DNA from 3 places in the Porphyromonas vaginalis genome. Region 1 is predicted to be linked to each of the others. Evidence: riboswitches for the same ligand, from Rfam matches in the RefSeq annotation. Region 1 holds a riboswitch; each other region holds the start of a gene.
What was found. A riboswitch is a leader RNA that binds a small molecule or an ion and turns the genes downstream of it on or off. The one in region 1 is predicted to bind cobalamin.

Region 1 (3,277 bases):
TCTAAGGCAAAGGTGTGAAAGGAGCCACCTCGCAGCGAACAGTCCAGATAGCTCTCCCCACGCGTGTTCGTTACTATGTTGACCGCTCCTCCGAGAGCGTCCATCCCTAGCTCAGGAGGTACCACCCCTTTGTAGATTTCGACGCGGTCGATGAGGTTCACCGGTAGCGTAGCAAGCGAAGCCCCCTCACCCATCGAGGAGAGCGGCACACCATTGATAAAGTAGCGGACAGCATGCCCCGACATACCATTGATCGATAGCTCATTGCTCGAGCCTACGCCACCAGACTCTCTGAGCCGTACGCCCGAACTCTGAGCGACCAACTCGTTGAGACTACCCATAGAGGCGATGAGCGGCTTGACGTCTAGGCTGATCGCCGAGAGCGCCTGCTGCTGCATAATACGTCTATGAGTAGGAGCCACTACGACCACTTCGCCGAGACGCTTGTAGTCTATTGTGTCGCGATGATTCCTGAGCGTATCCCGCTGCGCTGCGAGCGGGAGGACACAGCTAGCTAGTAGCAGGAATAGGTAAAAGTAGCTACGTCTCATCGAATTACCGAGCTATGGAGTCGGACTTGTGCAACTTCTCGCCTGTTTCCTCGTAGATTGCCTTCTTGTCCATGATGGAGAGGCGATGATGTGTCATGAAGAAGTCGACCTTTCTCAAGATCATCTCCTGTATCTCAGGTAGCTCGCCCAAGCCACGCACCACGCTCTCGACCTCATATCCGAGAGCCTCTAGCTGGGGTTGCCACTCTTGGAGCATATCCTCCTTAGCGTGCTCGCCTGCTACGATCATCAGCGGCTGTAGACAGACTCGCTTGAGGCCCGTAGCGCGCAGACGCTCCAGAGCCTCCTCGTAGTAAGGGTAGCCCTCCACGCAGCCCACAATCACTTGACCATAGCCGTGACGCTGCAGATAGTGATCCAGCATCGCATACTGAGCCGTAGCACTGTCGTAAGTGCCATGCCCCACCCAGATGTAAGCCACCTCTGGATCGAGGTGAGCCGTCATGATGGCGGTCAAATCCTTGTAATCACTCTCGTAGAAGAGGAGTGGCGTCACCAGTCTGATCTTCTTAAAGAGGCTCTGCTGATGCGCCACCTCATAGGATAGCGACTCCATCTCTACCCCATCGACGATGGTCGTCGAGACAACCAGCAGATGGGTAAAGCCCTCACGGGCTAGCTCTTTGAGCGCTTCGCCTGGCGTGGGGATCTCTATGCCACGCGCAGCTAGACGCTTGCGTACGATACGCGAACTATAAGCTTGACGAACCTCTAATTCAGGATGGGCGGTAGCTATGCGCTCATTGATCGCATCGAGCGTGACCCGACGGGTGTCGTCATGCGTTGTGCCAAAGTGAACCACGAGGATAGCTCCTTTGTCATTAGGTCCCATACCTGCAAAGAGCGAGTCAGTCTCAAAGATCTTATTGCCCGCCTGTAGCGATAGCCCACCGAGGAGTAGTGTCATATATAATAATAGGAGTCGTTGCATCATACGATTGTTGCTTTTATCTGCTAGGTCAAGTCGATCAACCACCAGCGTAGCATAGCTTGAGGCATAGCGCAGCTATAGCCCCACGCCCATAGGCGCAGCACCTCTTGAGAGATATGCTTCTGATCGACTGACATAGCATTAAGGTACACTTGCCACCGAGCGTACACAATTATATACTAAGTTGCGAGTAGTGGCAGGTCTCCTGACTTACCCCAGCCTATCAGCGCCTTCCCATCTGACCTCAGTCAGACAGTGGCTTGTATTCATCTTGTGATAGGCTCTGTGAAATAGGGGGGATCACAGTAGCGGGCACTGTACCAGATTCTCACTGGACTTCCCTCTTGCATCACTCGCCTCACGAGCAGATGCACCACCACTCAAGGATGTTGTTCCACAAAGGTACGAAAAAAGTTAAGGAGCAAAGGAATGTAGAGGTTAGCGTAGATTCAACTATCAAATGCATCAGTCCTGACAGGGCGAATCCAACGCTGACTCGCCACAAAAATTTAGAGTCGATTACACATCGATACGACGCCGTGTCGGGGAAAACGGATTTCCACGTGGATATTTCGAAATCTCCACGTGGAGAATAAAAAATTCTTCGGAGGAATGAAATGAAACTTCGGAAGAATCAAATGAAACTTCGGAAGAAATGAATCACGCCCACGTGGAGAATAAAAAATATCCACGTGGAGATTTGAGATTCCCCACGTGGATATTCAATAAAGGAGGGAATCGAACGAATTTCCCTGTAAAGATATGTAATTAGAGGTTCGAAGGCAGGACTGACACATTGTATATAATACCTCAGCCCTGTTGGAAGCTCGCTTCTAATAGCTCCAAGGTCAGGTGCTACTTTGGGAGTGCTAGGGAAAATCTCGGGGTGGGCATTCTAATCAAATGAGCATACAAAACGATAGGCACGTGGAGATTAGTCTTTTCTGAAGCAACAATGCCACGAGGATTCAATGACTCCATATTATGGTGTAATGCTCGAACCTCCTTCCCCACTTCACTCAAGTAGAAATTCTCCAGTCCATGCAACTGAAATCACCTCTTGTTTTTTCATTTTAGATTAGCTATCTTTGTAATCGTAACCTAGCAGAAAAATAGATATTAATTATGAAACGACTGCTTCTCTCTCTTTTTCTCCTCTTAGGAGGAGTAGCTATTAGTACAGCTCAGACATTTTATGACATAGCCACTGGCGGTCTCTTTTACAAGATAATCAACGAAGAGTCGCGAGAAGTAGAGGTGTGTCGTGAGCTTGAGGAGCCTAAGACGGAAAATGGGCCTCTGTACGAGCACATCCCTGAGGGGGATATCCATATCCCAGCAGAGATCACTGCCGATGGTGAGACCTATCGCGTTGTACGTATTGGCGACAGTGCTTTTGGAGCTTGCTTCAAAATCACTTCGCTGTCGATACCAGCGTCTGTCCGTGAGATGGGCGAGTTGCCTTTTTTGTCTCTATCGGGGCTCAAGAGTTTTGTCGTAGATAAGGCAAATCCTCTTTATTGCTCAGTGGATGGTGTACTCTATAGTAAGGATCAGAAGACATTGCTGTGCTATCCCAATGCTCATGGCAAGACTTTTAGTGTGCCTGAAGGTACTCAAAAGATCTTGTCTGGAGCGTTCTTTAACTGCTTCGAGCTAGAGTCTATCACTCTGCCCGAGTCTCTGGACTCAATAGGATTCATCGCCTTCACCTCTTGTATCAATCTCCGAGAGGTGACGATCCCCCAGGGCGTTAGAGATCTACAAATCTACG
Region 2 (3,277 bases), 1.5 Mb from region 1:
ATGGTTGCCACGCAGGATGGATTCAAGATTGCCGAGGAGGATATGCGCCTACGCGGCTTCGGACAGATGGAGGGGACACGACAGAGCGGCACTCTAGCGGGCATCAGCATAGCCGACCCAGTGGCCGACTACAACCTTCTCGCCCTCACACGGCTAGACGTCAACTACCTCCTCGACTACAGCCCGCTCCTCGACCAGCCCGACACAGAGCTCTACCGCATCAACCTCGAGCGCATCCACCCCAACGCCCACCACTGGGGACAAATCAGCTAATCCTCCTTTCCCTTCCCAAGCTCCTTTCTCACTCCCCTTTCTCACTCCCCTTCCAAAGTCCTTGGGATGTCAACCGTTGGCTCCCAGCCCCTAGTCAATGAGCCTCTGCAAAGGCAATCATTGCTGTACCACAACGGACGCCCTTTCACGAGAGACCATCCGTGCGACCCTACAGGAGTCGTCTTGCTCAGCATCTTCACAGCGGGTTACACGAGTCGAGTGAGCTACATATATAGTATGGCAGATAGTCCGGAAAGGTCGTCCCATACTGATGGGACAAATATCTTCCACCTGGCATGGGACGAAATGGTCCCCACGGAGGGGTGCAGGAACAGCTTAGACGTGTAACGATTTTGTAGAGAGGTATGGTCGGACGCAATGCGGTCTGCGTCTGACCGAGCATCCTTACAGCGGGTTACTAGCTTCTAATCTCTACCCCCCTAATCTCTAACTTCTAACGGCTCTTTGGCAAGGTGGTTGCTTTTCAGTACCTTTGCGGGTGATTATGGTTAGTGGATAGGCATACCGCTCACTACACCTATGCGAGGTGTAGCGTATGTCACGCCACTCTAAGAGGGAATCAGGTGCAAATCCTGAGCAAGCCCGTTGCTGTAAAGCTCTCTCCAAGCTAACGTGTCATCTACTCGATGAGACCACTGCCCCGCTAACGTCACTCAGGGGTGGGAAGGAGACACCTGAGCGAGCTAAGCCAGAAGACCTGCCACGATCATTATTTCTATCAGTCTGCAACGTGGACTTTGCAGTACGATACGCTTCTGGCGAGGGGCATTCATACGCCTTTGGCTCCAGATGACTAGGAAGGATGCTCCTAGTCTGTGGCTCGTTGAGCCGTTAAGTCGTTGAGTCGTAGAGTCTACCATGCGGTACTGAGACAGTAACTTGAATCCCCTAGACTCTATGATATGAGACATATCTACCCCGTTATACTGCACACCCTCACCAGCTTACTCCTCCTAGGTGTGGCGACCCTCTCTGCGCAGGAGAGTCGCATCACGGAGGTGATTGCTTACCACCCGGCTCCCGGGCAATTTATGGGTAGCGAGGCGATGGCGAGCCAAGATGTCACCACTTATGCTGATCTTCTTCGCAAAGCGCAGCTGCGCCTTGTCGAGGAGCACACCTTCCTCTCTCTCGGCGGGTGGGGCGGCTACATCATCGTACGCATCCAGCCCGCATTGGTCAATCAGCCCAACCAAGCAGACTTTGCGATACTGGGCAACGCTTTCATTGGCAATGCGGAGCCAGGGATCATCTATGTGAGCCAAGATGCCAATGGCAACGGACTAGCGGACGATCCGTGGTACCGAATCCGTGGTAGCGAAGACTATCGCAGCAATCTAGACTACACGATCACCTACTACAAGCCAAAAGATCCGTACAACGACCCCATCGCCTGGAGCGACTCGGAGGGAGAGTCGGGACTTATACCGCGTAATAAGTACCACATGTCCAATAGCTACTATCCGCTCTGGGAGGGTGATAAAGTGACCTTCACGGGTGTCCTCCTGCCAGACTGTATGAAGCTAGATCCTGCGAGTGGGCAGTGGCAATCTGAGCCTTACGCTTATGGCTATGCGGATAACCATCCCAACGACTCCTCGGGTAGCCACATTGATATAGACAGTGCGGTCAATGCTAAGGGAGAACTGGTACAGCTAGATCGTATCGACTTCCTCAAGGTGCAGACGGGTGTCCATCAGCAAAATGATGTGACGGGCGAAGTGTCGACAGAGTTTGCGGGCATCAAGCCCCTCGCCAAGGGCACCAGCATCACTTCCCCCACAGCGACGCCAGCCGTGCGCCTCTCCAGTAGCGACAACCAGCTACAGATCGAGAGCGAAGAGACTGGTACACTATACCTATATAATATAGATGGGCAACTCGTCCTGACGCATCCGCTCTCTGTGGGTCGCGCTACGGTCGCTCTGCCCGCTATGGGCGATTGCTACGTCGCACTCTTACGCCTAGAGGGCGGAGCTACGACATCTTATCGTATATGCAGACAATAACAAACTATATATTCACTCAATTACTATGCAAAGAACAGTAACGACAACGCTCCTACTACTCTGCTGGTTACTCCTGCCACCGATCGTGTGGGGACAAGAGGACAACACGCTCTTGATGCCCACGTCGACCTCGAGCAGTAACGAGCATAAGGTGGGAGACACCCCGCTGATCCTCTACGATAGTGGAGGAACCGATGGCAATGCTTTGGCAGGCAAGACGGGCAAGATCCTCTTCACGCCAGAGCAAGCTGGCAAATGTATCGAGATAGAGATACAGGAGCTTGCCTTAGCCAATCAAGACGAGCTTTACATCCTCGAGGGTGCAGCACCTTTCACTAGTTGGATGGCGCCTAACGAGAAGTTAATTATCAGGAAGTTTACCAAGGCAGATAGACCAACGCTGCCTCTCAAGCTTCGCTCCAGTGGCAAGTCCGGTCAGATCACGATCGGTAGCAAGACGAAAGCTAATCCAGGCGCCGGCTTTAAGATCATCGTACGCACGGTCGATCAGCCTGCGATCCAGGTTACCTCTGTCCTAGAGGACAAGAGCGCTAGCCACGACCCTTACATCGGTGAGCAGTCGCTCATCGTCTCTAACCTCAAGATTACAACCGAGGGACTAGCCAAGGCTCCCAAGCTGACGGCTCTGCACTATAAGCTCAGCGACACAAAGCCGAGCGACATCACGGCGATATACCTCTACGAGGCAAACAGCCGTAAGCCCAAACAGCTAGACGCTGACAAGCTACTCGGCAAGACGACCGAAGTTTCTGCCGAAGGTACGATCACACTCTCTAAGGAGTACACGCTCTCTGAGCCTAACCATGATCTAGTTCTGGTCGTTGACCTCAAGAGCGACGTGGCGGCTGGTAGCCGTATCAATGTCGCTACGACAAAGCTCACGACAACTCTCGGCGATCACGCCGTAACGCTCCAAAAGCCTAAGACGCTTACTGTAGAGGATGCCTACGCGC
Region 3 (3,277 bases), 2.1 Mb from region 1:
CATCGCCGTGCATCTTGAGACCCGCTAGGGTAGCTACGATGACCGTCAGCTTGGGCGTGATGCCCGCTACACGACACTTGATGTCGAGGAACTTCTCTGCACCGAGGTCTGCACCGAAGCCTGCCTCCGTGATCGTGTAGTCGCAGCAAGACATAGCCATCTTAGTCGCGATGATCGAGTTGCAGCCGTGAGCGATATTGGCAAAAGGTCCGCCATGGATGAAGGCGGGTGTCCCCTCGGTGGTCTGTACGAGGTTAGGCTTGATAGCATCCTTCAGGAGGATGGTGATAGCGCCTCCGATGCCTAGATCCTTAACGCGAAATGGCTCCTTAGCCTTGGTATAGCCGAGGAGGATATTGTCGATACGACGGCGCAGGTCGTCAAGGTCAGATGCCAAGCAGAGGATTGCCATAATCTCACTTGCAGGGGTGATATCGAAGCCAGTCTCCGTGGGGACGCCATTGCCTACACCGCCCAGACCGGTGATGCAGTTACGCAGTGAGCGATCGTTGACGTCGAGGACGCGCTTCCAGAGCACCTCGGAGAGTCCCTCGCAGCTATTTCTATTCTGATAGATATAGTTGTCTAGGAGTGCGGTGATCATGTTGTGTGCAGAGGTGATGGCGTGAAAGTCACCAGTGAAGTGAAGGTTGATGTTCTCCATGGGTAACACCTGTGCGTATCCACCACCTGCGGCACCACCCTTCATACCGAAGCAGGGACCGAGCGAGGGCTCACGAAGAGCCACGGCGGCACTCTTGCCGATCTTGTTGAGTCCTAGAGCGAGACCGATAGAGACGGTGGTCTTACCGACACCGGCCTTGGTCGGTGTGATAGCGGTCACGAGGATGAGGTTGCTCTGAGCTATCTTGTCAGGGTCCATGCGCTCATGCGAAACTTTGCCGATGTAGTGCCCGTAGGGCTCTAGTTCTTGATCTGTGATGCGGAGCTGGTGAGCGATCTCCTCAATGGGCTTGAGCTGGCACTCACGAGCTATCTGAATATCTGATTTCATTGTGGTACTATGTTAGTGTATAAAGAAAGAAAGGCACCCCCTACAGGGTCAGGTAGACCACTATAGACGACGCCCTAAGGAAGTGATATTAAGAGCCGAAAGCCGGACTCGAACCGGCGACCTACTCATTACGAATGAGTTGCTCTACCAACTGAGCTATTTCGGCGTCTCATTGACGATGCAAAAGTACAACAAACTTTTGATACTACAAAACTTTTGGTACTACAAAATTTTTGGTACTAACTCGATCCTGCAACGCTTACGGGTAGCGACATCTAGGATCGCACGGTTCGTGTCTAGTGGGAGGGCGTCCGTTGTGTCAAAGGTTACAGCGTCTGATGGCTGGATTTGTCGTGTTGATGTGGTTCGTGTAGGGGCGGACCTGCGTGTCCGCCCACAGAGCACACTGCGCTTCGACGAGGACGGGCGGACACATAGGTCCGCCCCTACAAATCGTAACATGTATCGTCGCTACTCGTATCGATGTTGACAACTTAGTCGACGAAGTGGAGTGAGAGAAGATTCTAATTAGAAAACTTCTCGGAGATAGTGTTTTTGCAAATAGCTAAACAACAGTATGTTGTGAATTTGTTTTGGACAACTTTTCAACAGTTGTTGATTTAGAAGTTGTTTTATTTGGTCATCTCGCTGGAATGTTGTAATATTGCATTCGCAATAAACGAGGATGTTTTACGCCGCCCGTCTTTCGTTCGTTTGCAATCTCATAATACTGATAGGGTGTACTAGTGCACATCGCCTAGTCACTGGGAAACTGGTGCAAGTCCAGTACAGAACCCGCTGCTGTAATTCTCGCTATAGAGGAGGATCATATATCCACTGTCTATATAATAAGATGGGAAGGAGATCACTCCAAGCAGGGCTACGCTACACACAGCCTAGTCCCGACGAGATAAGTCAGAAGACCGACCCGAGTAGACGGAGATAGCACGAGAGAAGGAAGATACGTGAAGGTCCTCACATTACTTTCGGGAATTGAAGTATGACAACAACTATCAAGCAAATCATCAAACGGGATGGGCTGCAAGAGCCGTTTACCCCGTCCAAGATTGAGAACGCCGTTCTCAAAGCCTACATCGCCACAGGTCAGACTGAGTGTCTCCAAGAGGCGAAAACTGTTACCATGGGTGTGCTAGCGCGCATCGAGCAGGAGGTCATTTCTGTCGAGGAGGTGCAGGACCTCGTCGAGAGCGAGCTCATGAAGGTGCAGCCCGAGGTGGCTAAGCGCTACATACTCTATCGTGAGTGGCGTAACACAGAGCGTCAGAAGAAGAGCGAGCTCAAGCGCAACCTCGACGGCATCGTGACTATCGACAGTAACGATGTCAACCTGAGCAACGCTAATATGAGTAGTCACACGCCTGCAGGGCAGATGATGACCTTCGCCTCGGAGGTTTCTAAGGACTACACCTACCGCTACCTGCTCCCCACGCAGTACGCTGAGGCGCATCGTCGCGGAGACATACATATCCACGACCTCGACTACTACCCCACGAAGACGACTACTTGCATCCAGTACGACCTGGCGGATCTGTACGAGCGAGGCTTCCATACGAAGAATGGTAGCATCCGCACGCCTCAGAGCATACAGAGCTATGCGACGCTGGCGACGATCGTCTTCCAGACGAACCAAAACGAGCAGCATGGCGGGCAGGCGATACCAGCCTTTGACTTCTTCATGGCACCTGGCGTCTACAAGACTTTTCTCAAGCATGTGGCCGACACGACACGCCTATTCCTCCACTGCCAGGGTGCTACGGATCTGCCCACCGTACGAGAGATACGAGAGCTGGCAGAGCAGCATCTGGATAGTATCGTACCGACCTCGACAGCGGTGACGAATCTGTGCCAAGCTCTAAGCCAAAGGGTCAATAAAGAGATACCTCGCAAAGAGGTGGTCTACTTGATCAACCAAGCGATAGAGCGCACACGTCGTGACACGCATCAAGCGATGGAGGGCTTCATACACAACCTCAACACGATGCACTCACGAGGAGGCAATCAGGTGGTCTTTAGCTCGATCAATTACGGTACCGACACCTCGGCCGAGGGACGTATGGTGATCGAGGAGCTGATGAAAGCAACGACTGAAGGTCTCGGCGTAGGTGGAGAAGTGCCAGTCTTCCCGATACAGATCTTTAAAGTCAAGGATGGGGTCAACTACTCCGAGGCGGACTTTGACCGTGCGATGAAAGACTTCGACAGTGCCGTGGCTGGAGAGATAGAGTTTGAGACGCCAAACTT

Region 2: another riboswitch for cobalamin. It lies ahead of Q2J34_RS06050 (hypothetical protein); the one in region 1 lies ahead of Q2J34_RS00080 (sirohydrochlorin cobaltochelatase).
Region 3: another riboswitch for cobalamin. It lies ahead of Q2J34_RS08420 (anaerobic ribonucleoside triphosphate reductase); the one in region 1 lies ahead of Q2J34_RS00080 (sirohydrochlorin cobaltochelatase).

What each region holds. Positions count from the first base shown of each region.
Region 1 is NZ_CATQJU010000001.1:22,338-25,614, forward strand. Features, by position in the region: gene Q2J34_RS00075 (TonB-dependent receptor plug domain-containing protein) at 1-551, opposite strand, end outside; gene Q2J34_RS00080 (sirohydrochlorin cobaltochelatase) at 556-1,506, opposite strand; cobalamin riboswitch at 1,682-1,896, opposite strand; gene Q2J34_RS00085 (leucine-rich repeat domain-containing protein) at 2,629-3,277, shown strand, end outside.
Region 2 is NZ_CATQJU010000001.1:1,549,756-1,553,032, reverse strand. Features, by position in the region: gene recG (ATP-dependent DNA helicase RecG) at 1-273, shown strand, start outside; cobalamin riboswitch at 802-1,013, shown strand; gene Q2J34_RS06050 (hypothetical protein) at 1,197-2,303, shown strand; gene Q2J34_RS06045 (DUF4465 domain-containing protein) at 2,329-3,277, shown strand, end outside.
Region 3 is NZ_CATQJU010000001.1:2,161,299-2,164,575, forward strand. Features, by position in the region: gene Q2J34_RS08410 (formate--tetrahydrofolate ligase) at 1-1,015, opposite strand, end outside; tRNA gene Q2J34_RS08415 (tRNA-Thr) at 1,109-1,181, opposite strand; cobalamin riboswitch at 1,735-1,961, shown strand; gene Q2J34_RS08420 (anaerobic ribonucleoside triphosphate reductase) at 2,016-3,277, shown strand, end outside.